Regions from separate parts of the Rothia sp. HMSC072B03 genome, predicted to be linked through region 2. Evidence: predicted binding sites of a transcription regulator. Region 2 holds the regulator's gene; the other holds the start of a gene.

Region 1 (15,115 bases), on a different contig from region 2:
GCGCGATCTCGTGCTCACCAATCGCACGGTACAGTGACGCCACATCGTTCTTGTGCAGCAGCTGAGCCACCTGAGTCATAATCTCCGGGCTCATCATCTTCTGCAGCGGCAGCTCACTGTTGCGCATGCTCTTGGTGAGCATCTCGCGGCCGGCGAGCAGCGCCTCCAGGCGGCGTTCCTTCGCGAAGTACTGGCGAATCTTCGTGCGAGCGCGTGAGGAGCGAACGAACTTCAGCCAGTCCTCGCTGGGTCCGGCGTCTTCGTTCTTCGTGGTCATGATCTCCACGGTGGCGCCGGTGGGCAGGACCGTGTGCAGCGGCACGAGGCGGCCGTTGACCTTCGCGCCGACGGTGCGGTCGCCGACTTCACTGTGGATGGCGTAGGCGAAGTCCACGGGGGTGGAGCCGTTGGGCAGGGCGATTGCCTCACCGTTGGGGGTGAGTACGACGATTTCGTCGGTGTCGAGGGTGTCCGCGAGCGACTCGTAGAACTTCTCCGACTCCGGGTTGGAGTTCGAAATCTCGGCAATGGACTGCAGGATGCCGACGTTCATCATCGCCGAGGTCTGGGTGCCCGGCTCCTTCGGGTCCTTCGCGGGCGCGCCGCCACGAGGCGCAACCTTCTCGCCGCGCGATGCCGCCTTGTAGCGCCAGTGCGCCGCCACGCCGTACTCAGCCTCTTCGTGCATCTTGTAGGTGCGGATCTGAATCTCAAGCGGCAGGTTACCCGGGCCGTACACGGTCAGGTGCAGCGACTGGTAGTTGTTGTTCTTCGGGTTCTTAATGTAGTCCTTGAAACGGCCGGTCATCGACGGCCACAGGGACAGCACGTGGCCGAGCACGGTGTAGCATTCCGCCTCTTCCTCGACCATGATGCGCACCGCGAGAATGTCGTTAATCTCGTCGAAGCTGCGGCCCTTCGTCTTCATCTTCTGATGAATCGAGTAGTAGTGCTTCGGGCGGCCGGTCACGGTCGCCTCAATGCCAACCTCTTTCAGACGCTCCGTAATCTTGGTGCGCGCCTCATTCAGGAACTTTTCGAGCGCGGGGGTGCGTTCGCCGACCATGCGCACCATTTCGGCGTAAATTTCCGGGCTCATGGCGGCGAAGGACAGGTCCTCCAGCTCCCACTTGATCGTGTTCAGGCCCAGGCGGTGCGCGAGCGGCGCGTAAATCTTCAGGGTCTCTTCTGCCTTCTTCGCGGCGGAAGCCTGCGGCACGAAACGCCAGGTGCGGGCGTTGTGCAGGCGGTCGGCAAGCTTAATGAGCAGCACGCGGATGTCCTTGCTCATGGACAGCACGAGCTTACGAATCGTCTCGATGGAGGCGTTCTCACCGTACGTCATCTTATCCAGCTTGGTCACGCCGTCGACCAGGTAGGCGACTTCCTCGCCGAAATCCTCGGTGAGCTGCTCCATCGTGTAGTCGGTGTCTTCCACCGTGTCGTGCAGCAGGCCGGCGGCGAGCACGGGGCCGGTCGCGCCCATCTCCGCAAGAATCGCGGTCACCGCCACCGGGTGCGTGATGTACGGGTCGCCGCTCTTACGCTTCTGGCCCTCGTGGTAGTGGTTCGCCACCTCGTAGGCGCGCTGCAGCACGCGGATATCCTCGTCGGGGTGGTAGCGGCGCACCGCGCGCACGACCGGCGCGATCATGGGCGAGAAGTGAATCGTTTCGCCGTTCGCGTCGGAGGTTTGCATGGTGGTGCGGCCGCCAAAGACCAGGCGGTTCGGCCTGCGTCCACCGGCGGCCATAACGCGGTGCGAGCCGCGGTGCTTCTTCGCGACGGATGCATCCGGCTCGGGCAGGGGAATCGGGCCGGCGGGGCGAACCGCGGGCTTGTCCTCGGCTTCCGCAGCAGGATGCGCTGCGGTGTTCTGGTCAGCCGCGGCTCGGTTAGCGTCAGCCCGATTCGGCGCAGGCTGGGAGGGCTTCACCTGGGCAACCTCGTTCGGCGCGGGGGTCTCAGCGTTGGCGTTCACGGCAGGTTCTGCACTCATTCCAGGCTCCTTCGGGCTCACGATAATCAGCCGCACGCTCGGGTTCCTCATCGTTGAAAGCTACCACCGGGCCGGTTGGCTGGCTCACACGCGGGCGCACAGCTTCTTCTACTCTTATCGTACCCAGCGGCCCGGAAGGCACCAAACTATGCGGCGTTTTGACACGCCCCAACCGCACACGCCCGGGCAGGCTAAACCAGGCACGCTAAAGGGGAGCCGACACCTTTCGGTATCGACTCCCCCAGCATCGGCGAGAACGCGGGCTACTCGCTTACGTTCACGCGATGAATCTCAATCGTCGCGCGGGCCGACTTCTTGACCGACTTCTTGGCGGGCGCCTCCGCGGAATCCTCGGAGCCCTCATTGCCAGAGTCTTCGGAGCCCTCAGAGTCAGACTCCTCAGCCTCCTCGTCGTCCTTGAAGTCGCCGTTCTCAACCTTCGCGGTGTGCTCACGAATCTTAGCCTCACCCAGGCGGAGCGTCGCATACAGCGGGGCGGACACGAACAGCGTACCGAACATGCCCACCAGAATACCCACGAACAGCGACAGCGACAGATCCTGCAGCGTACCCGCACCCAGCATGAACGCGCCAATGAACAGGATCGCGCCCACCGGCAGAACACCCACGATTGCGGTGTTAATCGAGCGGACCAGGGTCTGGTTCACGGCCAGGTTAATCTGCTCGGCGAAGGTCGTGTCGCGGCGTTCCAGCACGCCGTCCGTGTTCTCACGGATCTTGTCGAACACCACCACCGAGTCGTACAGCGAGTAGCTCAGAATCGTCAGGAAGCCGATAATTGCACTCGGAGTAATCTCAAAGCCGAACGCGGCGTACAGGCCGACCGTCACCACCACGGTGAAGAACAGGCCCGCGATAGAGGCCAGCGACATCTTCCAGGTGCGGAAGTAGAAGGCCATACCCACCAGGGCCAGGATCACGAACACCACGAGGCCCCAGAAGGCCTGTCGAGTCACATCCGCACCCCAGGTCGGGCCCACGAACGAGGAGGTCACGTCATTCTCAGAGACACCGTACGCCTCCTGCAGGGCCTTCTTCACCTGCAGGGTCTCGTCGTCGCTGAGCTTGCTCATCTGCGCGCGAATCGTGCCCGGCGCAATATTGGTCACGTGAACCTCGGAGGCATCCTTCGCCTTCTCGTGAATGACGCGCTCGCCGGTTGCGACATCGACGTGCGCGGTCTTCGAGACCACGAACTCCGAACCGCCGCGGAAGTCAATACCCAGGTTGAAGCCTCCGCCAACCGCCGGAATCAGAACCGAGACGGCCATCAGCAGCGCGGCCAGGGCCAGCCACAGGCGGCGCTTACCCACGAAGGGGTATGAGCGGGCGCCCGAGTGCAGGTCGTTACCGAAGCGGGCAAAAGCATTAGGTTTCACATCGGTAGCCATGCCTAGCTCTCCTTCTTCTCGTCCGAAGCGGAAGCAGCGTCGTCGGAGGCCGACTCCTCAGCCGCACGTTCCGCACGGCGACGCTCGGCGATGCTCAGCTGCTTCTCCTCCGGGGTGCGGATGCGACCGGCACCGCGGTACAGCGGCGTGGAACCCAGCGACTCAGGCGACAGGCCCGAGTGGCGGTGACCCTCGCCGAAGTAGCGGGTGTTCGCCAGCAGGGTCAGCGCCGGGTGGGTGAACAGGTACACCACCAGAAGGTCGGCGATTGCGGTCAGGCCCAGCGTGAACGCGAAGCCCTTCACCGAACCCACAGACACCACGTACAGCACCACGGCGGCCAGCAGGTTCACGGCCTTCGAGGCCAGAATCGTGCGGGATGCGCGCTTCCAACCGTGGTTCACGGCCGAGGGAATCGTGCGGCCCGCACGAATCTCATCACGAATACGCTCAAAGTACACGATGAACGAGTCGGCCGTCGCACCAATCGCCACGATCAGACCGGCCACACCGGCCAGGGACAGGCGGTAGTTCAGGGCCCAACCCAGCAGGGCGATCGCCTCGTACGAAATGATGCCGGCAACCACCAGCGACGCAATCGTCACGAAGCCCAGCAGGCGGTACTGGAACAGCGAGTAGATGAACACCAGCAGCAGACCGATCAGGCCGGTCAGCAGACCCACGCGCAGCTGCTCCGAACCCAGGGTTGCAGAAATCTGCTGCTCCGACTGGATCGTGAAGCTAATCGGCAGGGCGCCATACTTGAGCTGGTCGGCGAGAGCTTTCGCCTCCTGCTCGGTGAAGTTACCGGTAATCTGCGGCTTACCGTCAGAAATCACGGCCTGCGAAATCGGGGCGGACAGCACCTTGCCGTCCAGCATAATCGCGAAGCGAGCACGCGCATCAGAAGAGTTCTGGGCGCGAATCGCGTTCAGGCGGGAGGTGATGTTCTGGAACTTTTCGCGGGCGGCATCGTTGAACTGAATGGTCACAGCCCAGCGACCGGTGGTTACGCCCTGGCCGCTGGTCTCCTGGGTGTGGCTCGCGGTAGAAATATCGCTACCGTTCAGCTCCACGGGACCCAGGATGTACTTCTCCTTGCCGTCGGCGGAGCAGGCCACCATCGGCTTGGTCGGGTCGGCGCTATCCGTGTCCTCGTTGCGGGCCGCGGTGCAGTCCTTCGCCTCGTACTGCTTGTACAGGTCGGCGGTAATCCAGTTGCGGTCCGAACCGTCGGTCGGCTCGGCGGTCGGCTTGGGTAGCTTGTCGTCCGCGGTGCGGGATCCCTCGGCAACCGCGGCGCCTTCACCGGCCACCAGGACCGGGCGGAACGTCATATTTGCGGATGCCTGAATCAGCTGACGGGTCTCGGAGCTAATCGTGCCGGGAACCGAGACGACCACGTTGTTACCCGAGCCGAAGGAGGTGGTGACCTCCGCCTCAGACACGCCGGCGCCGTCAACGCGCTGACGAATAATCTCAACCGCCTGGTTCAGCTGCTCCTGGGTAACGTTCCCGTCCGATGATCCATTGACCTTCGGGGAGAGAATCATCTGCGTACCACCCGAGAGGTCCAGGGCCAGTTTCGGCGCCCAGGAGCCTCCCGAGTAGGTGCTGCCGAAGATGCCGGCAGCCATCACAACCATGAGCAGGACCATCGAGAGGAGCGCCCCTCGCGCGGCTGCAAGCGGTGAACGCTTAGCCATAATGTTCCTTCTATGAGTATTTTCGTGTGTAGATTTGGTGTTCTACAGATTCCTTAGCGGACGCGAAAACCCGACGCCGGGTGCGCGGCGCCGGGTCGTTCGGTCTTAAGTTACTGGGCGGTCTTCGAGGAGTCCTCGGAGACGCCGCCTTCCGCGGGAACCTGAGATTCCGCGGATGCCGGCTCGACGTCCTCGGTCAGGGGTGCGGCGGGGGCCTCGTCCTCAACAACGCTCATAATTGCGTTCAGCGCCACGGTGATAACAACGCCCTTAGCCAGCTCCAGCTGAATCTTATTGTCATCGAAATCGGTGCTGACGACGGTGCCGTAGAAGCCGGAACCGGTCATAACCTGAGTGCCGGGGACGAGAGACTGCTGCATTGCACGCAGTTCCTCCATCTGCTTACGCTGACGCTTCTGGGCGGAGAACATCATCCATGCCAGGAACGCCATCATGGCAATCATAATCAGGAGGTTAAAATCCATGGTCTCACTTTCACATCCGCACCTGCACCGCTCACCGCGCGGGTTGAGCGTGCTAAAAGGCGTGGAATCGTAGATACAGTACGTATCCATCCTACGCGAGAGCAGGAGCTTTAGCGCACCGAACCAGCGTTTTTGTGAGGTTTACCTGAGTTTTGTCCAGCCCGTGGCGTAATTTTATGTCGTCGGCAGGGCTTGGCGACGCCGACAGAGCCTGCAGAAGAGCTGTTGCGAACGCGTAGAAGAGCCCGCGGGAGGGGCGATACCTCCCACGGGCTACTTGCTGTATGTCTTGGCCGGTGCGGCTCTAGAGCTGAATCTCGGGGGCCTCCAGACCCAGGTGTTCCCAGGCCGCGGGCAGGGCCACGCGACCGCGCGGGGTGCGACCAATCAGGCCCTCGCGCACCAGGTAGGGCTCCGCCACGGTCTCCACGGTCTCGGTCTCCTCCCCCACCGCAATGGCGAGGGTGGACAGGCCAACCGGCCCGCCGCCGAACTTGTGGATGAGCGATTCCAGCACGGCGCGGTCCAGGCGATCCAGGCCGCGCGAATCTACCTCGTACATGTCCAGGGCGGTCGCGGCATCACGCGCGTTGATGCGGTCCACGCCGTTCACCAGGGCCCAGTCGCGCACGCGGCGCAGCAGGCGGTTCGCGATACGGGGTGTGCCGCGGGAGCGACCCGCAATCTCGGTGAAGCCCTCGGAGGTAATCTGCATGTCCATCAGGCCGGCGCTACGGCGCAGCACCAGCTCCAGCTCCTCAACCGAGTAGAACTCCAGGTGACCGGTAAAGCCAAAGCGGTCGCGCAGAGGCCCGGGCAGCAGACCCGCGCGGGTTGTTGCGCCCACCAGGGTAAACTGCGGAAGCTCCAGCGGGATGGAGGTCGCGCCGGCACCCTTACCCACCACGATGTCCACGCGGAAGTCTTCCATCGCCATGTAGAGCATTTCCTCGGCCGGGCGGCTCATGCGGTGAATCTCGTCGAGGAACAGCACCTCGCCGGGGGTCAGCGAAGACAGAATCGCCGCCAAATCCCCGGAATGTTGAATCGCGGGGCCGGAGGTGATGCGCAGGGGCGCGTCCATCTCGGCCGCAATAATCATGGCCAGGGTGGTCTTACCCAGGCCGGGAGGGCCCGAAAGCAGCACGTGATCGGCGCTGCGGCCGCGCATCTTCGAGGCCTCCAGCACGAGGGAAAGCTGCTGGCGCACGCGGCGCTGACCCACGAAGTCGTCCAGGGACTTGGGGCGCAGGGCCGCCTCAATCATCTTCTCTTCGGGCTCTTCTTCCATTGCGACCAGGCGCTGCGCGGGCGCACCCGGGACGCCGGGCACCTGACCGGGAAAATACCCGCCGGAAACCGGGGATACCGCGGCCTGCGAATCGTAGGGGTTCTGGGTCATAAAATTCTTCTTTCGTGGAGTGAATGAGGCGCGAGGTAACGGGCGCGCCAAAATCGGCCGGGGTCAGCCAAGGGCTCGGCGAGCGGCCCTAGTGGCGACCCACCGTGTTCTGCGTACCCAGGGATGCGAGCACACCGCGCAGAGCCACGCCCACCGGCTCGCTCTCGGCGGAGGGATTGTGCTTCACGTACGCGTCGATGGCGGCGGAGGCGTCCTTCTCGCTCCAGCCCAGGGAGGTCAACGCATCCAGCACCTGCGGCTTCCACACGATGCCCTGGCTCAGCGGCAGCTCGTCGGTCTGGCCGTCGCTCAGAATCAGCTTGCCGGCAAGCTCCAGCACGATGCGGCGGGCACCCTTCGGGCCGATGCCCGGAACCTTCGTGAAGGCCTTGTCGTCACCGGTGGCCACGGCTCGCTCCACCTCCGCGGCGGTGTGCACGCTCAGCACCGCCAGGGCGATGCGAGGGCCGATGCCCGAGACCGAGAGCATCATGTCAAAGACCTCACGCTCGGCCGGTTCCGAAAAACCGTAGAGGGTCATGGATTCCTCGCGCACGATCATGGTGGTCAGCACGGTGGCCTCCTCCCCCGTGCGCAGCTTGGAGAGAGTGCGTGCGGTGGCGTGCACCAGCATGCCGAAACCATTAACGTCAATCACCGCGTGGTCAAGCCCCACCTGGGCCACGCGGCCGGTCAGTGATGCAATCATTCTCTCCACCTTTCAATGCCCCGCGCCGGGGCGAACGATACTGCACTCCCCCGCGGCCTGCTGTGCCGCCGGCGCGCATCGGGGCCGGCGGGTATGCCACGGGAAGATACTATCAGTATATTAGAATATTTCTTCTGAAATCAAGGGATATTCGAATTCTTTAGCGAATCCAGCTCCCGGTACGTTCGAAGGGGTTTGCTCGAAGGGTAACGAGTCGGCACCCCTAGCGGCGGGCCTTAGCCTCCGCCTCCATCCAGGCGCGCTGCGCGGGGGTCAGCGAACCCGCACGGCGAGCCTTCGCGGGCCGCGATCCCTGGTGCGTCTGCGTCTGCGCCGACATGTTAATACCTGAGCCGATGCCGCCGCCGCGCCAGCCGTGACAGATGGCGATGGCCAGCGCGTCGGCCGCGTCCGCGGGCTTCGGCATGGCGTTCAAGCCCAGAATGCGGGTCACCATGCGACCCACCGAGGCCTTATCCGCGCGGCCACTACCGGTCACCGCCGCCTTCACCTCGGAGGGCGTATGGAAGAACACCGGCACGCCGCGCATCGCCGCGGCAGAAATCACCGCGCCCGAGGCGTGCGCCGTACCAATCACCGTGTTCACCTGCTCCTGCGCAAAGACGCGCTCAATCGCTAGGGCGTCGGGCCGGTAGGTGTCCAGCCAGTGCGAGGCCGCGTTGAAAATCCAGAGGATGCGCTGGTCCAGCGTGCGGGCCGGGTCGGTACCCGCCACGCCCACGTTCACGAAGTGCGCCTTACGGTCGGCGGTCATGTCGAGCATTGAGAAGCCGCAGCGCGTGAGGCCGGGGTCCACGCCCATGATGCGGGTCGCCCCCGGCACGCGGTCCACGGCGGCGACCGTATGGTTTTCGCGCATGCTATCGCGCGCGGCGGATGCAGCGTTCACGTGTGCTTTCCTTCCACAGTTCGCTTTCCAAAGTTCGCGGGGTCTTCACTGGGTCTTCGCGGAGCCTTCGCGGGGTAAAGTCTGCGATACCGCAGTTCGCGGGGCCGCCAGCCGGAGCACGGCCGGGCGTTTAGGCCGGGCGCCGACCGGCATAACGTTCAAAAGCCACCTCCCGCCGGGTCCACGCGCGGTGGGCCGGCCGGGAAGTGGCTTCAGTGCACGCTCAGAAGTGGCGCGCTCGGGCGGTGACTACTCGGCTTCCAGCTGAGCAGCAACCTCGTCAGAGACGTTAGCGTTCGAGTAGACGTTCTGCACGTCGTCCAGTTCCTCGATGGCGTCTGCCAGCTTCAGGAACTTCTTGGCGCCCTCGGCGTCCAGGTCGACCTGCATGGTCGGGCGGAAGACCGGGTCGTCGTTGTTGTACTCCAGGCCGGCCTCGTCCAGAGCCTTACGAATCTCGGGCAGGTCGGTAGGTGCGGAGATGACGGTGAAGATATCGCCCTCGTCCAGGACCTCTTCGGCGCCGGCATCCAGAACAGCCATCAGAACGTCGTCCTCGGTCAGGCCGTCAGTCTTGGTGACCTCAGCAACGCCCTTGCGCTCGAACAGGAACGCAACCGAACCCTGGTCAGCCATGGTGCCGCCGTTACGGGTCACGGCCAGGCGAACCTCAGACGCTGCACGGTTACGGTTATCGGTCAGACACTCGATGTACAGGGCGGTACCCTGCGGGCCGCGTGCCTCGTACATGATTTCGGTGTAGTCGATGGTCTCACCGGTCAGGCCGGCGCCACGCTTGATAGCGCGGTCGATGTTGTCGTTGGGGACGGAGTTCTTCTTCGCCTTCGACACAGCAAGGTCAAGAGCGGGGTTACCGGCGATATCGGCGCCACCCATACGTGCCGCAACCTCAATAGCCTTAATGAACTTCGCGAAAGCCTTCGCGCGCTTGGCGTCGATAGCGGCCTTCTTGTGCTTAGTAGTCGCCCATTTAGAGTGACCCGACATTCGTATCTCCCTTAGTCAAAACCTCTGCGCGGGCACGGCGAAACGCCCCGCGCACTGTACTATAACTCAATCAACTATACCGTAGCGGAGGCGCACACCACCTCTTAGAGTGCACGCCAGCGCCCGGAATAGCACGTCAGTGAACCGCTAGCGGGGGCGAGACGCGGCCGAGGCGCGCGCCTTCTCCACCAGCGAGTCGTCAATCGCGTTCGGAGTGAACTCGCCGAAGCGACGAATTGCGGCCTGCTCAATCAGGTAGTCCGCAATCTTCGGGTTCTTCGGCAGCAGCGAGCCGTGCAGGTAGGTGCCGATGACGTTGTGCACGCGTGCACCCTCGTAAGAGTCCGTCACGTTGTTGCCCTCGCCCTTGGTCACGGTAGCCAGCGGGGTGCATCCGGAACCCAGGTAGGTCAGGCCCGAGTGGTTCTCAAAACCGATGACGGTGCCGAACTCTTCGGACTCCTCCACGATGTTGCCAATCAGGCGTTCGTCGCCGCCGACCGTGTGCGCATCGAAGATGTTGATGCCCTTGAGCACCTCGCCCTCACGGGTGCGGAATTCCTTGCCGAACAGCTGGTACAGGCCGCAGATGACGAGCATGGGCACGCCGTCCTCGGCCAGCGAGCGCAGGGTGCCGCCGATGGCGTGCAGGTCGTCCTGAATCACGGACTGGCCGGAGTCCTGGCCGCCGCCGCCGAGGATGATGTCAACATCCTCGGGGAAGGGCTGGCCGGGGTTGTGGTCCAGAATCTGCACGTCGAAGCCGTGTGCCTGCGCGCGGCGGGCCAGCGCCAGGGTGTTGCCCCAGTCACCGTAGATGTTCATATCCAGCGGGTAGAGCTGCACGATGCGCAGCGTCTTGCCGTTGTTCGGGCCGGGCGCCGGGGTGCCCTCAAAAGTGTGGGTTGCCGTCATTATGAGACCTTCTCAACGTCGGTAATCTTTGCCAGCTCCTCGCGCAGGGCCAGCATGGCGGTGTAGGTGCAGAAGATACGCATGGGCGCATCCCCGCTGGAGGCGATGAACTGCTTGAGCGCATCGGCCAGGTTCTCGTCGACCTCGCCGACCTTCACGCCGTCGTGCTCCAGGCGTAGCGCCATATCCCAGGCGCGCACGCCCGAGACCATCTGCACGCCGGTGCCGCGCAGGCCGTCGAAGTCAACATCCCACAGCCAAGACACGTCACGACCGTCAGCGTACTGGTCATTAATCGTAATCATGGTGGCGTAGTCGTCAGCGTTCGCGCTGGCCAGGGACAGGCGGAAGCCGCTGGGGTTCTTCACGAGCAGCAGCTGCAGCGGGCGGCCGTTCACGTTCAGGGTCTCACCGCGACCGAAGGCGGGAGTAATCTTCGCCAACTCTGCGATGAGCTTATCTTCATCGAGCTTCTCGCCCATGACGGCGCGGGTCAGGGCCATAGCGCCAGCCGCGTTGAAGATGTTGTAAATGCCGTACAGGTTAATCTCACCGACTCGCTCCACACCCGCCACATCGAAGGTTGCGGAGGTGCCGGAGAAGGCGGTGAGGGTAACGTCGGCATTGGGCAGAGACTGCTTCGCGACAGTGCCGCCGCGCATCTCATCATCCGAGGGGAAGTACGAGCGAAGGGACTCGGCCAGGCCGTAGTAGTTGACCTTCACGCCCGGCTGCACGTTCTCGGCGAGGGAGCGGATGCGCGGGTCCTCGCGGTTGAGCACCACGGTGTTGGTGGTTGCGGCGGCCACGGTCGCGAGCATGCGGCGGGTCGTGTCAATCTCGCCGAAGCGGTCCAGCTGGTCGCGCAGAACGTTCAGCAGTAGCGCATAGTCGGGCTTGACGGCCTTGACGAAGTGCACGGCGTGCGCCTCGTCGAGCTCCAGCACGGCGATGTCGGCCTCAAGCTTGCCGGTGAGGGTCATCTCACCCAGCAGGGCGGCGGCCACACCGCGCACAAAGTTGGAGCCGGTGCGGTTGGTGAAGACCTTCAGGCCCTGCGCTTCGAGCAGCTGAACGGCCATCTTCGTGGTGGTGGTCTTACCGTTCGTGCCGGAGACGACGACCACGCCGTAGGGCAGCTTCGCGAGCTCTTCGGCTACGAACTGCGGGTGCAATTTTTCCATGACGAGGCCGGGGAACGCGGAGCCGCCACCGCGAAGCTTAGTCGCGTAGCGCACGCCCTGACCCAGAAGGCGAATGAGGGGTTTGGACATGCTTACCATTTTAGTACACGCGCACGGTGCCGCTGAAGGGTGCGGCGGGGGCGTTCGCTCAAGCCAAAACGGACCGCGGCGGGTTTGAACCCTGCCGGGCGGGCGACTTTAGAAGAGCGAGCCCTGCACCCTCACCCGCGTGAATCCCCGGTCGGGAACCACCAGCAGGTTGCGCCACTCGGCGGTGTTGACGAGGAACGCGGCGTCGGGATCGCCCACGTGGGCGCTCACAAACTGGCCCGCCGCACCCGTGCAGAAGAACCCGGCCGTACTACCGTCCAACGTCGAGTCGCACGGTGCGAGCGGTTCCGGGTTGCGCGCGCGCAGGGCCGCGTACGGGCGGTTCATCGCCAGGGAGGGAACCCACGGCTCGTCCAGGGCGGATAGCTGCAGGTCGGGCTCCCTCGCCAGGAACTCGGTGAGGGCGGCGCGGGCGCGGGCCACCGCATCCTCGTGGGCGGCGCGCAGCTGAGCACCCGGGAGCGGATGCGTCCAGGCGCGGTACTTGCTCGCCACCTGTTTGACCTGGCCGATTCCGGCGAGGGCGGTCACGGCATCCTCGGCGCGGCGTATGGTCAGCCCGTCCGGGGCAAGCGCAATGTAGGTGACCGTGGCGACGGCCTGCTCGTCGAGGCGTCGCGGGGTTGAGGTCAGGGAGCTCGTGCCGACCTTGTGGGTACCGTCTGGGAACGTGGCGATGTAGAGGCGGTGCTCCAGCATGGCGTAGGCGCGCATGGAGTCGGTGAGCGTTCCGGGGTAAAGGTGCGCGCTGTGCAGGGCGATGAATTCGTCGCGGGCGGCGCATCGGGGGCACTGCTGGCCCCGGTCGATGCGGGCGGCCTCGGGGCACGGGTGACGGCGGGTTCCGGGGGTGCCGGGGTCGGTTGAGCCGGTCGTGTAGCCGGAGCAGAAGCGGTACGGCGCGCCGGATGCGTCGAGGGCCACGCGCAGACCCAGGTAAGCCCCGGGGGTTAGCGGCACCCGGAGGCGTCGGCCCGCGGGGCGCGCTGGCAATTCGGCTTCCGCGGGGCCGGCCCCGTTCGGTCCGGGTTGGCCCGGTTCGGCCTTGATGTCCTCTAGCTCGAGTACGGGGCGGCGGTCCACCCAGCGCAGCTGCCGCCACACGAGGGCGCGCGGAGCGGTTTCGCCGCCAACGCCGGCGGCAGGTTCGGTGGGGCAGGCCTCGGCACCGTCGAGGGTGTTCTCGAGGAAGGCGTTCTCAAGCAGATTGGGGTAATCCATGACTATCAACTCTAGCGGTTTGAACGGCCCGAGAAGCGCTGCAGAGCGGCAAAGAGCCGGCCCGGCGGGGCGCCGCGAAAGAACGCTCTCAAAGCGCCGCGAGCCCGAGGGCGTAGAAAAGAGCCTAGAAAGGTTGGGCCGCCCTACCTCAAGCATGCCGGCCTAGCTCAGGCGGGCGAACCCCTCCGCGAGCGCCGAACGCATGTCGTCCAGGGTGCGCGACATGGTTTTGGTCTGGGCAATAATCGGCAGGAAATTGGTATCGCCGCTCCACCGCGGCAGAATGTGCTGGTGCAGATGGTCGGCAATTCCCGCGCCGCCCACCTTGCCCTGGTTAATACCAATGTTGAAGCCGTCGTTGTGCGAAACCTCGCGCAGAACCTTCATGGCGAGCTGGGTCAGCTGCGCAATCTCAAGGGTTTCCGCCTCGGTCGCATCGTCGTAGAAGGGAATGTGGCGGTACGGGCACACGAGCAGGTGCCCGGGGTTGTACGGGTAGAGGTTGAGAATCACGAAGGCGTGCTCGCCGCGGTGCACGATTAGAGACTCCTCGTCGCTGCGGCCGGGGGCGGTGCAGAACGGGCAGGTCTTTTCGGTGTAGTCCTTCTGCCCGCCGCTCACGTAGGCGGTGCGGTGCGGGGTCCACAGGCGCTGGAACTGGTCGGGTGCGCCGGGTAGCTCGAAGGAATCCTGCACCGAGGGTGCGGCGGTCTCGGGGGTCGTGTTCTCGCTCATAGTCCCATTCTATAGCGTTTTCACGTTCCTACCAGGGGCGTCCACGGGTCGGCAGCATGGGTCGGCAGAGGCCCCGCGGCAGAAGCTAAAAGGGGCACCGGTCCCGTCCACAAGAACGAAACCGGCGCCCCTCAACGCTACGGGCCCTAGCCCTCGAACTTCGTCAGCTGCACCGTGCGAGTCTCACCGCGGAAGGTGAGAGAGAAGGTCAGCATGCCGTCGCGCACCGCAAATTCCTTTTCGGATTCCGAAGATGCCAGCGGGTTGCTGTCCATCGTTCGGCGGTCGCCGACCGAGGTCCAGCTGTAATCCCCCTGACCGGCCTCGAAGGTTCCGACCCAGACGACCGTGGCCATCTCTTCATAGTTGAGGTGGTAGGTCACGGTGATCTTATTGCCGCGCACCACGGCAGCCACGTAGTTCTCGGTATCACCGAGCTGCAGCCATGTGCTCTCCGTCTGCGATGCGTCATCGCGCGGAACGTAGGTCTCGGAACTGGAGGAGGGAACCTCGGAGATAATCTGAATTTCCGAGGTTGCCGCGCCGGACGGGGTGGCACGAGCGGAGGCGAACGAGGCGTCATCGACGGTGACCGTTCGGGCGGCCAGGAATGCACCATTCGATGAGCTAGAAGCGCCGGCCGTTGCGGAGGCGCACATGCCCAGGGTGAGCGCACCGGTCAGAGCCAGCACGCCCAGAGTGGTTTTAGAAGCCACGGATTGCTCCCATTGATATGAGTGTTTGAGTGAGAGTTGTGAGTGCATGCCGGAACGAAACGAACATAAAACAACACCCCGTAGCACGCGGGCTACAGGGTGTCTTCGTACGCCAGCACGTAGATAGTGTATCCGCAGTGGTGACCTATTGTGTAGACCTACTAGGCATCTTGAGTGATAGTTTCCTCACGTTTTGACTTTTTGGGGAATAGTTTCGAGCTAACCATCCGGGGTGTCTCGCGGCCACAATGAGGGTTTGATGCGCTGTAAATTAAATGTTGCTTACCGTTGGATTAAGTGCGTTCAAGGTGCTTCGATACGTTTTGAGGGGAGCACCTGCTCGTACCCTCCCAAACCCCTCGAAACAGGGCCTCCCGAAGCTACTTGCGGGAACGGAATGAGAACTTCTCACGAATAATCGTGAAGGTCTGGCGGGTTTCCTCCAGCAGGGCCACGGGCTCCTGCTCGGACGCATCCTCGCGCACCGCAACCTCGCTGCCGGTGGCACGACCGGCCTCGGCACCAGAGTCAGCGCGGTCAGCCGCAACCCGGCGACTGAATCCAGCCCACTCTTCACTCGGGTCTTCAGCTCCCGAACCGCC
Region 2 (15,115 bases):
TCCGCGAAAGCACCCGATAAGCCACAATAACGAGCCGCCGCCGAACAGATACCCCCTCGAACCGGTCGGCGCGGTAAAATCATAGACGGACAGGCCCCCGACGTTTAAGGACAGCATATGAGCGAGAACCCCTCCACCTGGGGCGAGCTGGCAGGATTGACCCTCACCAAGGGTCACGGCACCGGCAACGATTTCATCTTCGTGACGGATGAAAAGTCAGAGATTGCCCTCACCCCCGACCTGGTCGCCCGCGCCTGCGACCGCCACTTCGGTATCGGTGCGGACGGCTTCATTCGCGCTGCCCGAAGCACCTCTTCCCGCGGCGGCCAGAAGCTCCTCGAGGAATACCCCGACGCTGTGTGGTTCATGGACTACCGCAACGGTGACGGCTCCATCGCCGAGATGTGTGGCAACGGCGTGCGCGCCTTCGTGGACTACCTGCGCACCGAGGGCCTGATCGAGCTTGAGGTCGGCCAGACCGTGCAGATTGCCACCCGCGCCGGAGTGAAGACCGTCGCCCGCACCGAGGAAGGCTACGCCGTCGACATGGGCCCCTGGAGCTTCATCCACGGTGACGCCGCCCGCGAGGGAGGCGAGGACTGCCTGGTGTCCGCCCGCGGCCTGAAGACCCCGCGCGCCGGCCTGTCCATCTCGATGGGCAATCCGCACACTGTGGTCATGCTCGGCTCCGAGGGCAAGCTGGACGGCCTGGACCTGTACAGCCAGCCGCAGGTTAACCCCGCACCCGCAGATGGCACGAACGTCGAATTCGTGGTGCCGGTCGAGCTGGAAAATGACGGCAGCACCCACGTGGGCGCTATCCGGATGCGCGTGCACGAACGCGGTGTGGGCGAGACCCTCTCCTGCGGTACCGGCGCCTGTGCGGCTGCCGCAGCCACCCGGTTCTGGGGCGGCGAGGAGGCGCCGGACGAATGGCTCGTGCACGTGCCCGGCGGTACCCTGGCCGTCACCTTCGTGCTCGGCCCGGACGACCTCGAGCACGTGGTGCTGGCCGGCCCGGCGCAGATGGTTTCGACCGTGGTGCTACGCTAGGGGAACGAGCTAAGGTACTGCCCCGGAACCGGAGCGCGCAGAGACTTGATATAGAAAAGCGGCGGGTGTTTTCTGAGATCCTTTCAGAAAACACCCGCCGCTATGTCTTAAACGGTTGGCGACATTCGCCGAGCGGTTTTAGCCGGGTGGCTTTCGCCGGGCGGTTTAGGCCCCGTGGCGGTGCACCAGCAGAATACGGAAGCCCTTCGCCGTTGCGTAGCGCGACACCTCAAACTCGCCGGGGTACAGCTCCTCCAGCTTCGCATCCAGCCACTTCTGCAGCGAGTCGGAGCCGAGGTTCTTCTGCACCACCAGGTACGCGTCCCCCTCCGGGGCCAGGCGCGGCAGCCAGGTCAGCAGAATTTCGTGCAGAACCTCCTTGCCCACGCGAATCGGCGGGTTCGACCAGATGGTGTCAAAGCGCAGTTCGGGATCCACCGAGTCGGGGGTTCCCACGGTGACGTTCGGCAGCCCGAGCGCGGCGGCGTTGCGCTCGGTCAGGCTGATAGAGCGGGAGTTGACGTCCACCGCGTGTACCTGAGCCTGCGGGGCGAGCATCGCCAGGGTCAGGGTGATGGGGCCCCAACCGCAACCGATATCGAGGAGGCGCTCGCCGCGGGGTTCGGGGGCCTCCTGAAGCAGGATGGCCGTGCCCTTATCGATGCCGGAGGGGCTGAAAATGCCGTTGGCGGTGGTGACGGTGACCTTGCGGCCTGCCAGCTCCACCTGCACGGGGCGGGGCTTGAACTCCGTCTCGGGGGTCTCAGAAAAGTAATGCTGCTCGCTCATGCTATCCAGTGTACCGGGAGGCCCGCACCGGCCCGGTTCCCGGGGGGCAGAACGGCGTCCCGATCCCGCCTGACGCTCCTGGCCCGCACGGCCCAGCGTTCCTGGCCCGAACGGTGCTGTGCCCGCCTGCACGCCCTGAGCGCACAGGTGACCAAACCCCCTACCCGAGCGGGGCAACGGCGGTAGAATGGAAGGCGTATGACTTCTAAGAATAATTCCGTATCTGAGGCCGAGAAGTTGCCGAGCGACGAGCAGCTGCGCCGCACCGTGGACCGCGTTCTGGGCCGCTCCCAGTCCGCCTCCTCACTGACCACCTACGATGCCGCGGGCACCGCGCATCACGAGAGCGCGCCGACGCGCGGTAGCCGCCGCGTGCTCGACACCCGCGCGCGTGAAATTTCCGATGTTCAGCGTGAGCACTCCGAGTTCGATGGAGATCAGGAAGACCTCGCCGAGCGCCGCGCCCTGCGCCGAGTAGCTAACCTTTCCACCGAGCTGGAGGACGTCACCGAGGTCGAGTACCGCCAGCTGCGCCTGGAACGCGTGGTGCTGGCCGGCCTGTGGACCGAAGGCACCGTCGAGGACGCCGAAAACTCCCTGCGTGAGCTGGCCGCGCTGGCCGAGACCGCCGGCTCCGAGGTGCTGGACGGCCTGGTTCAGCGCCGCCTCAAGCCGGACCCGGGCACCTTCCTCGGCTCCGGCAAGGCCCTGGAGCTCAAGGACATCGTGGAGGCCACCGGCGCCGACACAGTGATTGTCGACTCCGAGCTGGCTCCCTCCCAGCGCCGCGCCCTCGAGGATATCGTCAAGGTGAAGGTCATCGACCGCACCGCCCTGATTCTCGACATCTTTGCACAGCACGCTAAGTCCCGCGAGGGTAAGGCGCAGGTTGAGCTGGCTCAGCTGGAGTACATGCTGCCGCGTCTGCGCGGTTGGGGCGCCTCCCTGTCCCGTCAGGCGGGTGGCCGTGCCGCCTCCGGTGAGGGTATCGGCTCGCGCGGTCCCGGTGAAACCAAGATTGAGATGGACCGCCGCCGCCTGCGCGCCCGCATGGCCAAGCTCAAGCGTGAAATTGCCGCGATGGCGCCGGCGCGTGAGACGAAGCGCCTGAACCGCCGCCGCAACCGCGTGCCCTCGGTGGCTATTGCCGGTTACACGAACGCCGGTAAGTCCTCCCTGCTGAACCGTTTGACCGACGCGGGCGTGCTCGTGGAGAACGCCCTGTTCGCAACCCTGGACCCGACCGTGCGCAAGGCGCAGACCCCCGACGGCATCGGCTACACCCTCTCCGACACGGTGGGTTTCGTGCGCTCGCTGCCGACCCAGCTGGTGGAGGCATTCCGCTCCACCCTGGAGGAGGTTGCCGACGCCGACGTCATCCTGCACGTGGTGGATGCCTCTCACCCGGACCCGGAGGGCCAGATTCGCGCCGTCCGCGAGGTCTTTGCCGAGGTGGACGCCCGCCACATCCCCGAAATCATTGTGTTGAACAAGGCCGACGCGGCCGACCCCTTCGTGCTGGAGCGGATGCGCCAGCGCGAGCCCGAGCACGTCATCGTATCGGCACGCACCGGCGAGGGCATCGAGGAGCTCAAGCAGAAGATTGCGGACACGATTCCGCGCCCCTCGATTGAGGTCAAGCTGCTGATTCCCTACAACCACGGCGAGATTATTTCGCGCCTGCACGAGTGGGACGCAGAGATTAAGAGCACCGACTTCGTATCGGACGGCACCTTCGTGACGGCACTGGTCCGCGAGGACGTCGCCTCGGACCTGGCCGAGTACGTGCTGGAGGGTGACCTGCTGGAGGTTCTGGAAGAGGAGCTGGCCGAGGCCCGCGCCCTCACCGCCGAGGCCGATAGCGCCGAGACTCGCTAGGAACCGATTAACGTGACGCAGAAGACGACGGGACGCACTAGCGCGCCCAAAAACGCCTCTGGGACTGTACCCGTAGCCGAGGGCACCCGATTCACCGGGCAGGAGCTTGAGACCCTGCCCGGTGCGAAGGATGCCCTGAACCTGCTCGACGAGGTTGTGGAGGCCACGGGCGGGCAGAAACGTGACGGTCAGCGCACGATGGCGGCGCACGTAGCGCAGGCCCTTGAACTGCAACGACATCTGCTCGTGCAGGCCGGCACCGGCACCGGTAAGTCTCTGGGCTACCTGGTTCCGGCTCTCGCTCGCGTGGGGGAGTCCGACCAGCCTATCGTGGTGGCTACCGCGACCCTGGCCCTGCAGGCACAGATCGTGAACCGCGATATTCCGCGTCTTCTGCAAGCACTGGAGCCGCGCCCGGAGTCGCAGGCGCAGGTGGCCCTGCTCAAGGGCCGCAACAACTACCTGTGCCTGCACAAGCTTGAGGGCGGCTACCCCGAAGAGGAACAGGATGCCCTCTTCGACATGCCTTCTTCGACCTCCCGCGTGGGCGAGGAAGTCGTGCGCCTGCGCGAGTGGGCTGACCGCACGGAGACCGGCGACCGCGATGAGCTCAAGCCCGGTGTGTCCGATCGCGCGTGGGCTCAGGTCTCGGTGAGCGCGGCCGAATGTCTGGGCCGCCGCTGCCCGCTGGTGGAGGAGTGCTTTAGCGAGATGGCGCGTAGTCGTGCCGCCGAGGCAGATATCGTCATCACGAATCACGCCCTGCTGGCCATTAACGCTTTCGAGGGTATGAAGGTTCTGCCCGAGCACGAGACCGTCATCATCGACGAGGCCCACGAGCTGGTGGACCGAGTGACCGGTGCGGTTTCCGGATCGCTGACCGTTGCGATGGTTCGCCGCGCCGCTCGAGGCGTGAAGAAACACTCTAAGGCCGATTCCGGGGCCCTGGAGATGGCCGCCGGAACCCTGGAAACCGCACTGGAGGGCCTGCCCGAAGGGCTGCTCAACGGCCTCGACGGTCGCCTGCTCACGGCCCTATCCGCGGTGAACGATGCGGCCCGCGCCGCGCTCTCCGATACGAAACCGGACGGCCAGGAGGCCGACGCCGGCCTGCAGATGGCCCGTTCCCGCGTCTCGGAGGTGCACGAGGTGAGCAACCGCATCCTGGAGGCTTCGGCTGAGCAGGATGTGCTGTGGGTTTCGCGTCAGGGCGGCTGGGAGAACGGCCGCTACGTGGCCGCCTCCGATACCGACCCGGCGACCCTGAATATCGCCCCGCTGAGCGTTGGCCTGCAGCTGCGCGACGGTCTGTTTGCCGACCGCACCGTAATCCTAACGAGCGCGACCCTGACGGTGGGCGATTCCTTCGATGTGGCCGCCGGCGCCCTGGGTTTGCAGGGGGAGGGGGCTCCCCGCTGGACGAGCATCGATGTGGGTTCGCCCTTCGACTACCGCAAGCAGGGCATCATGTACGTTGCCGGGGATCTGAAGCCCCCGGGATTTGGCGTGCACGAGGGCCAGCTGGAGCGACTTCGCGAGCTGTGCGAGGCGTCCGAGGGAGGTGCCCTGGGGCTGTTCTCCTCGAAGCGTGCAGCCGAGCGCGCCGCAGAGTATATGCGTGAGCAAAGCGATCTGAATATTCTTCTGCAGGGTGAATCCTCGCTGAAGGCCCTGGTGGAGGAGTTTAGCGAGGATGTTGACTCGTGCCTGTTCGGCACGATGAGCCTGTGGCAGGGCGTTGACGTCCCCGGAGACTCCTGCCGTCTGGTGGTGATGGATCGCATCCCGTTCCCGCGACCGGACGATCCGATTGCGCAGGCCCGCACGGAGTCGGTGAACCGTCACCGCGGTAACGGGTTCATGGCCGTCTCTGCGCATCACGCGGCTATCCGCATGGCGCAGGGCGCGGGTCGCCTGATTCGTTCGGTGAATGACCGCGGGGTCGTGGCGGTTCTGGATTCGCGACTCGCAACGAAGCGCTACGGCGGCTACCTGATGAGGGCCATGCCGCCGATGTGGCCCACCCAGAATAAGCAGGCCGTGGTGGGTGCGCTGGCCCGTCTATCGGAATCCATCGACAGGTAGCCCGTCTACCGTGTGCTGAGCGGGCCATCGTGTATTGAGCGGGCGGCGCGTTTTCCCCGCAGGGCTATTTCCCCGTAGAGTCAGAGAAAAGCCCCCGGCACTCGCAAACTTGCGAGTGCCGGGGGCTTTGTTCGTTATGGGCTTTGGAAGCGCTGAAGTCTCAAAGGACGTAGCTACCAGATCGGGGCGTTGGCGCCGGGAGGCATAGCACCCCATGATGCTCTCGCGAAGAGCGGGGATTAGAGGCTACGCAATACCGAAACAACCTTGCCCATGACGGTGGCGCGGTCACCCATAATCGGTTCGTAGCTTGCGTTGCGCGGCATGAGCCAGGTGTGGCCATCAACCTGGCGGAAGACCTTCACGGTGGCCTCATCGTCCAGCAGGGCGGCCACGATGTCGCCGTTGTCGGCGGTGTGCTGTTCACGCACGACGACCCAGTCGCCATCGCAGATAGCGGCGTCAATCATGGAATCGCCCTTGACCTTGAGCATAAAGAGCTTGCCGTTGCCGACCAGCTGGCGCGGCAGGGCGAGTACATCTTCCACAGACTGCTCGGCGGTGATGGGGCCGCCCGCGGCAATGCGACCGACGAGGGGGACGGGTACGAGGTCGTCCTCGCCAACCTCAAAGTTCGGAAGTTCAGGCAGGGGAGTGTGCATGCCGGCGCCGTTTTCGTCGAGCACTTCGATGGCACGCGGGAGCTTGGGATCGCGGCGAATGTAGCCCATATTTTCGAGTCGGCCAAGCTGATGGGTGACCGAAGAGAGAGACGCAAGACCCACCATATCGCCAATCTGGCGCATGGACGGCGGATAGCCCTTCTGTTCAATCTCGGTGCGGATCGCGTCAAGAATCTTCTGCTGGCGCGCGGTCAGCGCCGGGCGGGGTGCTGTTGCCATATCTCTTCCTTTGGTCTGTGTCGCCGAAGGCTGCTGTACCTTCGGCGGAGCACGGATGGGTTGTCCACGTGTTCGTCATACGGTGACGTATATCGCACGGCTTAGGTGAAACATACCCCTTATCTCGTCAGGGGTGGATTAGATTCTAGATCCGTCGCGAGTCACGCCCCGCCATGATGGAAATCATCACGAGCGTGTGGAACATCTCTTGACACAAGTGTAGAACACTCTACCGACAAATTCAAACAAATATACTAGATTTTTTCTTCGAAACCGGAGGAATTTTTAGTATGTATCTGCTAGACTTTAGAACACGGATTCGGATACAGTGGAAAACCCTCCCGATTTTCGGGGCGCAAACGGGGTATTCTCCATGTAATTCGAATACTCGTTCTGCCTTGCGGGTCTGGAAGGGGGTTGTCGAATGTTCGAGAGTATTCGAACGAGAAACCGAATGACCTTCCTTATGCCGAAGGGGAGTTCTGGGGAATGCGTCTGCAAGACAAAACCCCGAACGTTCCTTGACCCGACGTGTCGGGTCCCGGGCAGAAAAACGAACAACCACACTCAACTCACCCGCCGAGTCTCGAGAGAGCTGGCACCGTTCACCCCGGCGGATTACCGCGGGAGTGAGCTTGAGAGAAAGGAACCACAATTATGACCGCAGTTTCTTTGGCCCCTCACCGTGCCTCTGCGTCTGCTACCCTTCCGGAAGGTTTGGTGGTACTTCACCCCGCGCACGCACGGCAGTCCGCGCGCATCGCTCGAGGCTCCTCCCGTCGCGCATCCGCTCCTCAGTCTTCTGCCTCTCCGGCGCCCGTCCGCAGTGTCTCTCCCACCGCGGCGGCTGCTCGGCCTGTGGCCCCCTCCGCTCCGGTGAATGAACGCTCCGGTTCGGCGCACCTCTCCGGGCAGGGGAGGGAATCGTCTTCCCGCCGTGCGGGCCTTGTGCCCTCCGCTATCTCGGGTCTTCGCTCCCTATCGTCTCGCCTGGAACGCTTCAACCCCCTGCGCAATTTCAAGGGGCTGCCTCTGCTGACCCTGGCCGCGCTCGTGGTGCTGGGCGCCATTACCTTCCTCGGCCCTTCCTTCGGCCCCCGTGTTGAGAACGCATCGGCTACCCAAGCCACTGTGACCGTTAAGCACGGCGAGACACTGTGGGACATCGCCCAGTCGGTGAACCCCGGCGGTGATGTCCGTGATACCGTGGTGCGTATTATGGAGATGAACTCGCTGACGAGCACCGCTGTCGACGCCGGTCAGCGCCTCGAGGTTCCCAAGCCGCGCCACTAGGCAAAGCTGTCGAGGCGAGAGCTTCGGCTCACTCGTCAGCGGATTATGAATCGGCTACGAACCGCCTACCGCACTACTCAAGGAGCACGCGATGTCAACACCCTCTCAGTCCCATCAGGACGCGGTCTCCTCACCGCGCCCCGTGGTCGCCGTTCTGGGAGATTCCGGAACTCACGGCGCCATGGTAAAGCTTCTTCGGGATTCGGGTGCGGAGGTCATCGTCACCGCTGACCCGCATCAGCTCCGCGAGGCTGACGGCATGGTGGTTGCCGGTCCTGCCGGTTCCCTTGAGGCGTTCGACGAGCTAAAAGCCAAGGACGCTGAGCGCGTGATTGGGCGCCGCGTGGCCGGTGGCCGTCCGGTGCTCGCGGCCGGTGCCGCCCTGAGCTGCCTTTTTGAATCCGTCGCGGTGAACCACCCGCAGCTGGGCAGCGTGCAGGTTCAGGGTATGGGGGAGTGGCCCGGCGAGAGCGTGGAGCTTTCCACCCGGGGCCTGGTGCCCGGCTCCTCCGCGGTGTCCCCCTCGACCGGCAGTCGACTGCTCAAAGATATTGAGGGCGAGGCCCGTTTCAAGTCCGAGCACGGTGTTTTTGAGTGGGTCTTTGACCAGAGCATTGACTATATCGCTCCTCCCGCGGTGAGCTGGACGGCAACCGAACCTCCCTATATTGCCGCGGTGGAGAACGGCCCGCTGACCGCTGTGCAGTTCTGCCCGGTCGTATCCGGTGAGCTGGGTGCGGAATTTATGCGCCGCTGGGTTGGGTCCCTCGCGGTGACCGGCCGGCTGTCGCCTGCCGCGGGTGAATCCGCTACCGGTGGGGAGGAATCATAATGGCTAAACCCATCCTCGAACTTCTGCCGGCCGTCGATATTTCCGAGGGCTACGCGGTACGCCCTGTGGGCGGCACCCTGTCCGGTGGCGAGCAGCGTCTCGATCCGGTCAAGGCGGCGCTCACCTGGGTGAAGGCTGGCGCCCGCTGGATTCATCTGGTTGATCTTGACCTAGCCTTTGGCCGCGGTACGAATACGGATGTTCTGGCGGAGGTTGCCGCCGCCGTCCGTGCCGAGAGCGCCCGGAGCTCTGCCCCGGTTCGTATTCAGGTCAGTGGCGGTGTGCGTAATGCTGAGAGCCTGGAGCGAGCCCTGAGTCTCAACCCGGACCGCGTGAACGTGACCAGCGCGGCGCTGGCGGATTCTGCCTGGCTTGAAGGCACTCTGGCTCGTTACGCCGATTCTGATCTTCTAGCCCTGGGGCTCGACGCCCGTTACGACCCCGAGCGGGGTTGGGTGACGGTGGCTCGCGGAACCGACTGGTCGGGCCCCGAGGTGGCGGAGGCGCTGGCCTGGCTAGAAAGCGTGGGCGTGCGTCGCTATATCGTCACCGATGTGAGTAAGGATGGCTCGCTGGCTGGTCCCGGCGCGGAACTGCTCGATGAGGTGCTGGCCCAGACCGTCTGTCGGGTGGTGGCGTCCGGTGGCGTGGCGTCGCTGGCGGACCTTGAGAAGCTGCGCGCCATGGTGCCTTACGGATTGGAGGGCGTGGTGCTGGGCAAGGCGCTATACGTGGGGAACTTTAGCTTTGAGCAGGCACTCGAGGCCGCTGGCTCCCGCTAAATCTCTCCTTTCTAATAAGGCTGTCGGCTCCCGCCAGTCCGCGCAGAATATATGCAGAATACATACGGTAAAGCCCCGCCTCCTTCAACCGAGGGAGACGGGGCTTTACCGTGAATAGATTGGGGGCGACATGGTAGGCCGGCCGGTTCGAGAGATCGGTTTAGTACACCGGGCCGGTCAGCTTCTCGCCGGGGCCCTTGCCGGGCTCGTCCGGGAAGGGGGAAGCCTCACGGAATGCCAACTGCAGGGTGCGCAGGCCATCGCGCAGGGGTGCTGCGTGCTGGGAACCGATTTCGGGGGCGGCAGCGGTGACCAGGCCCGCCAGGGCGGTGATGAGCTTGCGCGCTTCATCGAGGTCCTTGAGATCGTCTGCGTTCTCGTCGGAGGCCAGGCCGCACTTGACGGCTGCGGCGCTCATCATGTGGATGGCCGCGGAGCTAATGATTTCGATGGCGGGAACGTCTGCAATATCGCGCAGCTGCTCATTAACGGCCTCGACCTGCTCCTCGGTGAGCTCGGTGTGGCCGTGGACGGGGGTTTCTTCTCCCGCGGTAAAGCGGAAGTTATTGTTTTCAGTGCTCATAACCCTAGAATCTCACATTTCGTTTATTTCGGTAAATGCGTCCTTAAGAGTGGGTGCTTCTGTGGACTTTCTGGGGGAGCCCCCGCAATTTTTATGGTGTTTTGCGTCTATTTCCTTGCGTCTGTCGGGGATTCTGCGGTATGGTTGTAGGCAGTTTGCAAGTGGAGCATGCCTCCCACCCGGTTGACCGCCGCAGGCGTTTGTTTGCGAGTTTTGAGGTGAACGGGTTCGTCCGCCGATTTCGGCGTACGCTGGTTTGTGCCTCCGCTTGTGTAACTGCGGGGGCTTTTTAGCGCCCGCAACGGATAGTATTCACGGGGAAACCCACAGAGCACAGGAGCTAGTCATTAGCGAACCACGCATTAACGATCGTATCCGCGTTCCCGAGGTCCGACTCGTCGGCCCCGGTGGCGAGCAGGTAGGCGTTGTCCCTCTGAAGGACGCTCTGCGCCTGGCTGAGGACGCCGAACTCGACCTGGTCGAGGTTGCCCCGAACGCGAAGCCGCCCGTGTGCAAGCTCATGGATTACGGCAAGTACAAGTACGAAGCCGCAATCAAGGCTCGTGAATCCCGCAAGAAGCAGGCTAATGCCGTTCTGAAGGAGATCCGTTTCCGCCTGAAGATTGATACCCACGACTACGAAACCAAGGTTGGACACGCTCGTCGTTTCCTTTCCGGTGGTGACAAGGTCAAGGCAATGATTCAGTTCCGTGGTCGTGAGCAGCAGCGCCCCGAGATGGGTGTGCGCCTGCTGGAGCGTCTGGCGGCTGAGCTGGCCGAGGTGAGCACCGTTGAGTCTCGCCCCCGTCAGGATGGCCGCAACATGGTGATGGTTCTGGCTCCGCTTCGCGGTAAGGCAGAGGCTCGCCGTGAGCAGGGCGCCGGCGGTCGCAAGGGTCGCGAGCGTATTGACACGACCAAGGCGAAGCCCGTAACTAATTCTCTGGCAGACGCTATGCCTGCCGAGCTGAAGGCACAGGCTTCCGCCGAGTAGGGAACCGGGTCGTCACTTTAGGATGGGCACGCGCCTCCACCGCTCGGTGGGTGTTGCGGGTTCACCCGGTGCCGGTTCCGAGGCACCTCGCGAGGGGTGCCTCACCTTTGGTCCTTGGGGCTGATGCGTTCGCGTACGCAACCCCACTAAGCTACCCCGCCACTGTGGCGGGGGATGAATGTAAGGAGAACGGCAGCTATGCCGAAGCAGAAGACCCACTCTGGTGCTAAGAAGCGCTTCAAGCTCACCGGTAGCGGCAAGGTTAAGCGCCAGCAGGCGAACCGCCGCCACTACCTGGAGCACAAGTCCTCTCGTCTGACCCGTCGTCTGGCTTCTGACCAGATCGTTACCGGCGGCCAGGCAAAGGTTGTCAAGAAGATGCTGGGTAAGTAAGCAACGCTTACTCTCTGCACCTGGCGCACCGATAGTGGTGCGTACTGATTAAAGACTCGCTCCTGTTCAGCGTGATATGTGAGCTGTTCAGGACATAAGACGAAGGAGACACACGTGGCACGTGTGAAGCGCGCGGTTAACGCGCACAAGAAGCGCCGTACTATTCTCGATCGTGCATCCGGCTACCGCGGTCAGCGTTCTCGCCTGTACCGTAAGGCTAAGGAGCAGGTCACTCACTCGCTGGTTTACAGCTACGACCACCGTCGTAAGAAGAAGGGTGACTTCCGTCGCCTGTGGATTCAGCGTATCAACGCTGCTTCCCGCGCACAGGGCCTGACCTACAACCGCTTCATCCAGGGCCTGAAGGCTGCTGGTGTTGAGGTTGACCGCCGTATGCTGGCTGAGCTGGCTGTTAACGAGCCCGCTGCCTTCAACGCACTGGTTGAGATTGCTAAGAACAACCTGCCCGAGGACACCTCGGCTCCCAAGGCTTAATTAGCCTAGGTTGTGTTCTTACCTCGAAGATCTAGGTTCGGGGTAGGATGCTTAAGCGTCGTGAGCGGCCGTCTGCACTTTTGAGTGTGGGCGGCCGCTTTCTGCGTACCTGGGGTTGTGACTGTTCTGCGTTTTTGGGTGTGCCTTTGCCTGTACCCTTTAAGAGTGAACTTTTTTGAACGTATTAGTACCCCCGTTGTGATGTCCAACCCGCAGGCAGATCGTGTGCGCGATATTGCGAAGCTGCGTACCCGCGCTGCTCGCACGAAGAAGGGCCAGTTCCTGGTGGAAGGCCCGCAGGCTGTGCGCGAGGCCCTGAAAGCGCACCTGAAGAGCCCCATCCTGGACGCCGTGTACGTTACGGAGGCCGCGTTCGACCGTCATGAGGATATTGCCGAGTTGCTGGAGCAGGTGTACGGCACCCCCACCCCCGAGGAGGGCCGCCGCGTTTTCATGCGAGTGGTGACCGAAGAGGTGTTGGCGGCCATGGCTGATTCGGTGAGCCCGCAGGGTATTATTGCGGTTTCCTTTATGGTGGATGCTTCCTTCTCGCTGCTCTGGGGTGAGGGCGCGTTGAACCCGAAGTTGATTGCTGTGCTGTCTCGTGTGCAGGATCCGGGTAATGCGGGCACGATCCTGCGTGTGGCTGATGCCGCCGGCGCCGATCTTGTGATTACCACCAAGGGCTCGGTGGATTTGTACAACCCGAAGACGGTGCGTTCCACCGCGGGTTCGCTGTTCCATGTGCCGATTATTCAGGGCGTGCAGCTGGAGGATTTCGCGGAGGATGTGAAGTCTCAGGGGACCGCGGTGCTGGCTGCTGACGGCTACGGTGCGGTGGATCTGCAGGAGCTGAGTGAGTACACTGCGGCTCGTCGTGCCGGTGTGGAGGCGAGCGCCCCCTCCGGCGTGAAGGGTAATTTTGATCTTTCTAAGCCGACGATGTGGCTTTTCGGGAATGAGGCGCAGGGCTTGAACGCTGAAGAGAAGGCTGCCGCTACGATGCGAGTGGCTGTGCCGGTGTACGGCTCGGCGGAGTCCCTGAATGTGGGTACCGCCGCGGCGGTCTGCCTGTACGCCTCGGCGATGGCACAACGCTCGAACGCTCTGGGCTAATACCGTAAGCCCATCATCCCGTGGTGTACTCTCCCGGCGAGCTGTGTTCGTCGTGGCTGTATCGGGCCGAGGTTTGGTCGTGCCCGCCGCGGGCCTTTTACAAACTTTTGAATAGTGTCGCCCCCGATGGTTCCGTGCTTTTCGGGTTAGCGCGGCCTGCAGAAAGGTAAATATGTCTCAATCCAGTCATTCCGGCCACTCGGGAGCCGGGGCGATTATTGCCGCCCTGGGGGCGAACCTCGGTATCGCCGTCCTGAAGTTCTTGGCTTTTGCCCTGACCCGTTCCTCCTCGATGTTGGCCGAGGGTATCCACTCGCTGGCTGACTCCGGCAACCAGGTGCTGCTTCTTTTGGGTGGCCGCGCCTCCCGCAAGCAGGCCGACGAGGAGCACCCGTTCGGTTACGGCCGTAACCGTTACATTTACGCGTTCATCGTCTCGATTATCATCTTTGCATTGGGCGGTCTATTCGCCCTGTATGAGGGTTTCGAGAAGCTTCACGACCCGCACGGTATTACCGAGTGGCAGTGGGTTCCGGTGGCCGTTCTGGTGGGTTCGATTCTGCTGGAGGGTAACTCGTTCCGCGTGGCTGTCAAGGAATCCAGCGGCCTGAAGGGTAAGCAGGGCTGGCTGCGTTTCCTGCGCACCTCGAAGAACCCGGAGCTTCCGGTGCTTCTGCTTGAGGATGCGGGCGCACTGGTCGGTCTGCTGCTGGCCCTGATTGGTGTGGGAATGACCCTACTGACCGGTAATGGCCTGTGGGATGCTTTCGGCACCCTGGCTATCGGTATTCTGCTGGTCTTCATCGCGGCGTTCCTTGCGGTGGAGATGAAGTCGCTGATTTTGGGTGAGGCGGCTTCGCCGGAGGATTTGGCGAAGATTCGCGCGGCGATTGAGGATGGCGACAGCGAGCGTATTATCCACATTAAGACTGTGCACCTGGGTCCCGAGGAGATTCTGGTGGCGGCGAAGATTCGTATTCACGATGCTGATACCGGCCGCGCTGTGGCTGATGAGATTGACGCGGCTGAGGTGCGTATTCGCGAGGCTGTTCCTGCGGCACGCATCATTTATCTGGAGCCGGATATTTTCCGGGCTTAGTTCTAGGAGATTTTTGTTATGACCGTTGAGATGATCGTTGATGGTTTGCTAAAGATTTTCGTTGGCCTGATCATTCTTTTGGTGTACCTGCGTCTGACTCACCGTTCTCAGGCGGGGCACCAGACCCCGATTGATACCATCGGTAACTTTGTCATCGGTGGTGTGTTCGGTGGCGTGTTGTACAGCAAGCAGATTAGCCTGTTCTACTTTGTCATCTACATGGTGTTTACGCTGTGCATGATTCAGCTGCTGAACGTGGCGACCACGAAGATTCGTTTTCTGCATATGGCGGTGCGTGAGCAGCGCGTGCCGGTCATTACGGATGGTGATATCGATATTAAGAGCTTCCAGCAGGCAGATGTGGTTCTTGATCCGATGCGCCTGATTGCTGACCTTCGTGCGCAGGGTATTTACGACCTGGAAGACATTGAGTTCGCTCAGATTGAACCGAACGGTGCGCTGAGCGTGATCCGTAAGGGTGACGGTGTGCCGAACTTTGCTCTGATTGTGAAGGGTAGCTTGGTCACTCGCGATATCGCGGATGCGCACAAGACCGAGGATTGGGTGTACCTACAGTTGCGTGCCGCTGAGGTCGAGCTTGAGGATGTCTTCCTCATGGAGTTCAAGAACGGTAACCGCCTTCTGATTCTGCTGAATGACGGCACTAATATTCGCCGTGAGGTAGCAGAGGCCTCGAATATGAATGATGAGGAAGAAGAGTGGCAGGAAGGCGTGGAGGACGCTCCCGAGCCTGATGATACCGAGGATGCAGAGCAGGAAGTAGCGGAGCACGCTGCTGAGGATGCGCATCCGATGAAGGA

The links. Region 2 encodes LexA, which represses DNA repair genes until DNA is damaged. Its sites were predicted from a motif close to TCGAACANNTGTTCGA; they were not measured.
Region 1: the regulator LexA is predicted to act here: its motif matches at 7,835-7,850, upstream of ruvA (Holliday junction branch migration protein RuvA).

Annotation. Positions count from the first base shown of each region.
Region 1 covers NZ_KV797970.1:513,286-528,400, forward strand. Annotated here, with positions in the region: gene HMPREF2630_RS08670 (RelA/SpoT family protein) at 1-1,999, opposite strand, end outside; gene secF (protein translocase subunit SecF) at 2,263-3,411, opposite strand; gene secD (protein translocase subunit SecD) at 3,414-5,117, opposite strand; gene yajC (preprotein translocase subunit YajC) at 5,228-5,602, opposite strand; gene ruvB (Holliday junction branch migration DNA helicase RuvB) at 5,907-6,893, opposite strand; gene ruvA (Holliday junction branch migration protein RuvA) at 7,093-7,713, opposite strand; gene ruvC (crossover junction endodeoxyribonuclease RuvC) at 7,937-8,593, opposite strand; gene HMPREF2630_RS08705 (YebC/PmpR family DNA-binding transcriptional regulator) at 8,873-9,631, opposite strand; gene HMPREF2630_RS08710 (type 1 glutamine amidotransferase) at 9,779-10,546, opposite strand; gene HMPREF2630_RS08715 (Mur ligase family protein) at 10,546-11,829, opposite strand; gene HMPREF2630_RS08720 (hypothetical protein) at 11,929-13,062, opposite strand; gene HMPREF2630_RS08725 (HIT family protein) at 13,225-13,797, opposite strand; gene HMPREF2630_RS08730 (hypothetical protein) at 13,944-14,513, opposite strand; gene HMPREF2630_RS08735 (potassium channel family protein) at 14,894-15,115, opposite strand, start outside.
Region 2 covers NZ_KV797963.1:18,184-33,298, reverse strand. Annotated here, with positions in the region: gene miaA (tRNA (adenosine(37)-N6)-dimethylallyltransferase MiaA) at 1-20, shown strand, start outside; gene dapF (diaminopimelate epimerase) at 118-1,053, shown strand; gene HMPREF2630_RS00330 (class I SAM-dependent methyltransferase) at 1,219-1,842, opposite strand; gene hflX (GTPase HflX) at 2,041-3,720, shown strand; gene HMPREF2630_RS00320 (ATP-dependent DNA helicase) at 3,733-5,805, shown strand; gene lexA (transcriptional repressor LexA) at 6,045-6,707, opposite strand; gene HMPREF2630_RS00310 (LysM peptidoglycan-binding domain-containing protein) at 7,428-8,000, shown strand; gene HMPREF2630_RS00305 (type 1 glutamine amidotransferase family protein) at 8,092-8,832, shown strand; gene HMPREF2630_RS00300 (HisA/HisF-related TIM barrel protein) at 8,832-9,614, shown strand; gene HMPREF2630_RS00295 (DUF1844 domain-containing protein) at 9,775-10,197, opposite strand; gene infC (translation initiation factor IF-3) at 10,466-11,191, shown strand; gene rpmI (50S ribosomal protein L35) at 11,390-11,584, shown strand; gene rplT (50S ribosomal protein L20) at 11,699-12,079, shown strand; gene HMPREF2630_RS00275 (TrmH family RNA methyltransferase) at 12,281-13,195, shown strand; gene HMPREF2630_RS00270 (cation diffusion facilitator family transporter) at 13,368-14,294, shown strand; gene HMPREF2630_RS00265 (DUF421 domain-containing protein) at 14,313-15,115, shown strand, end outside.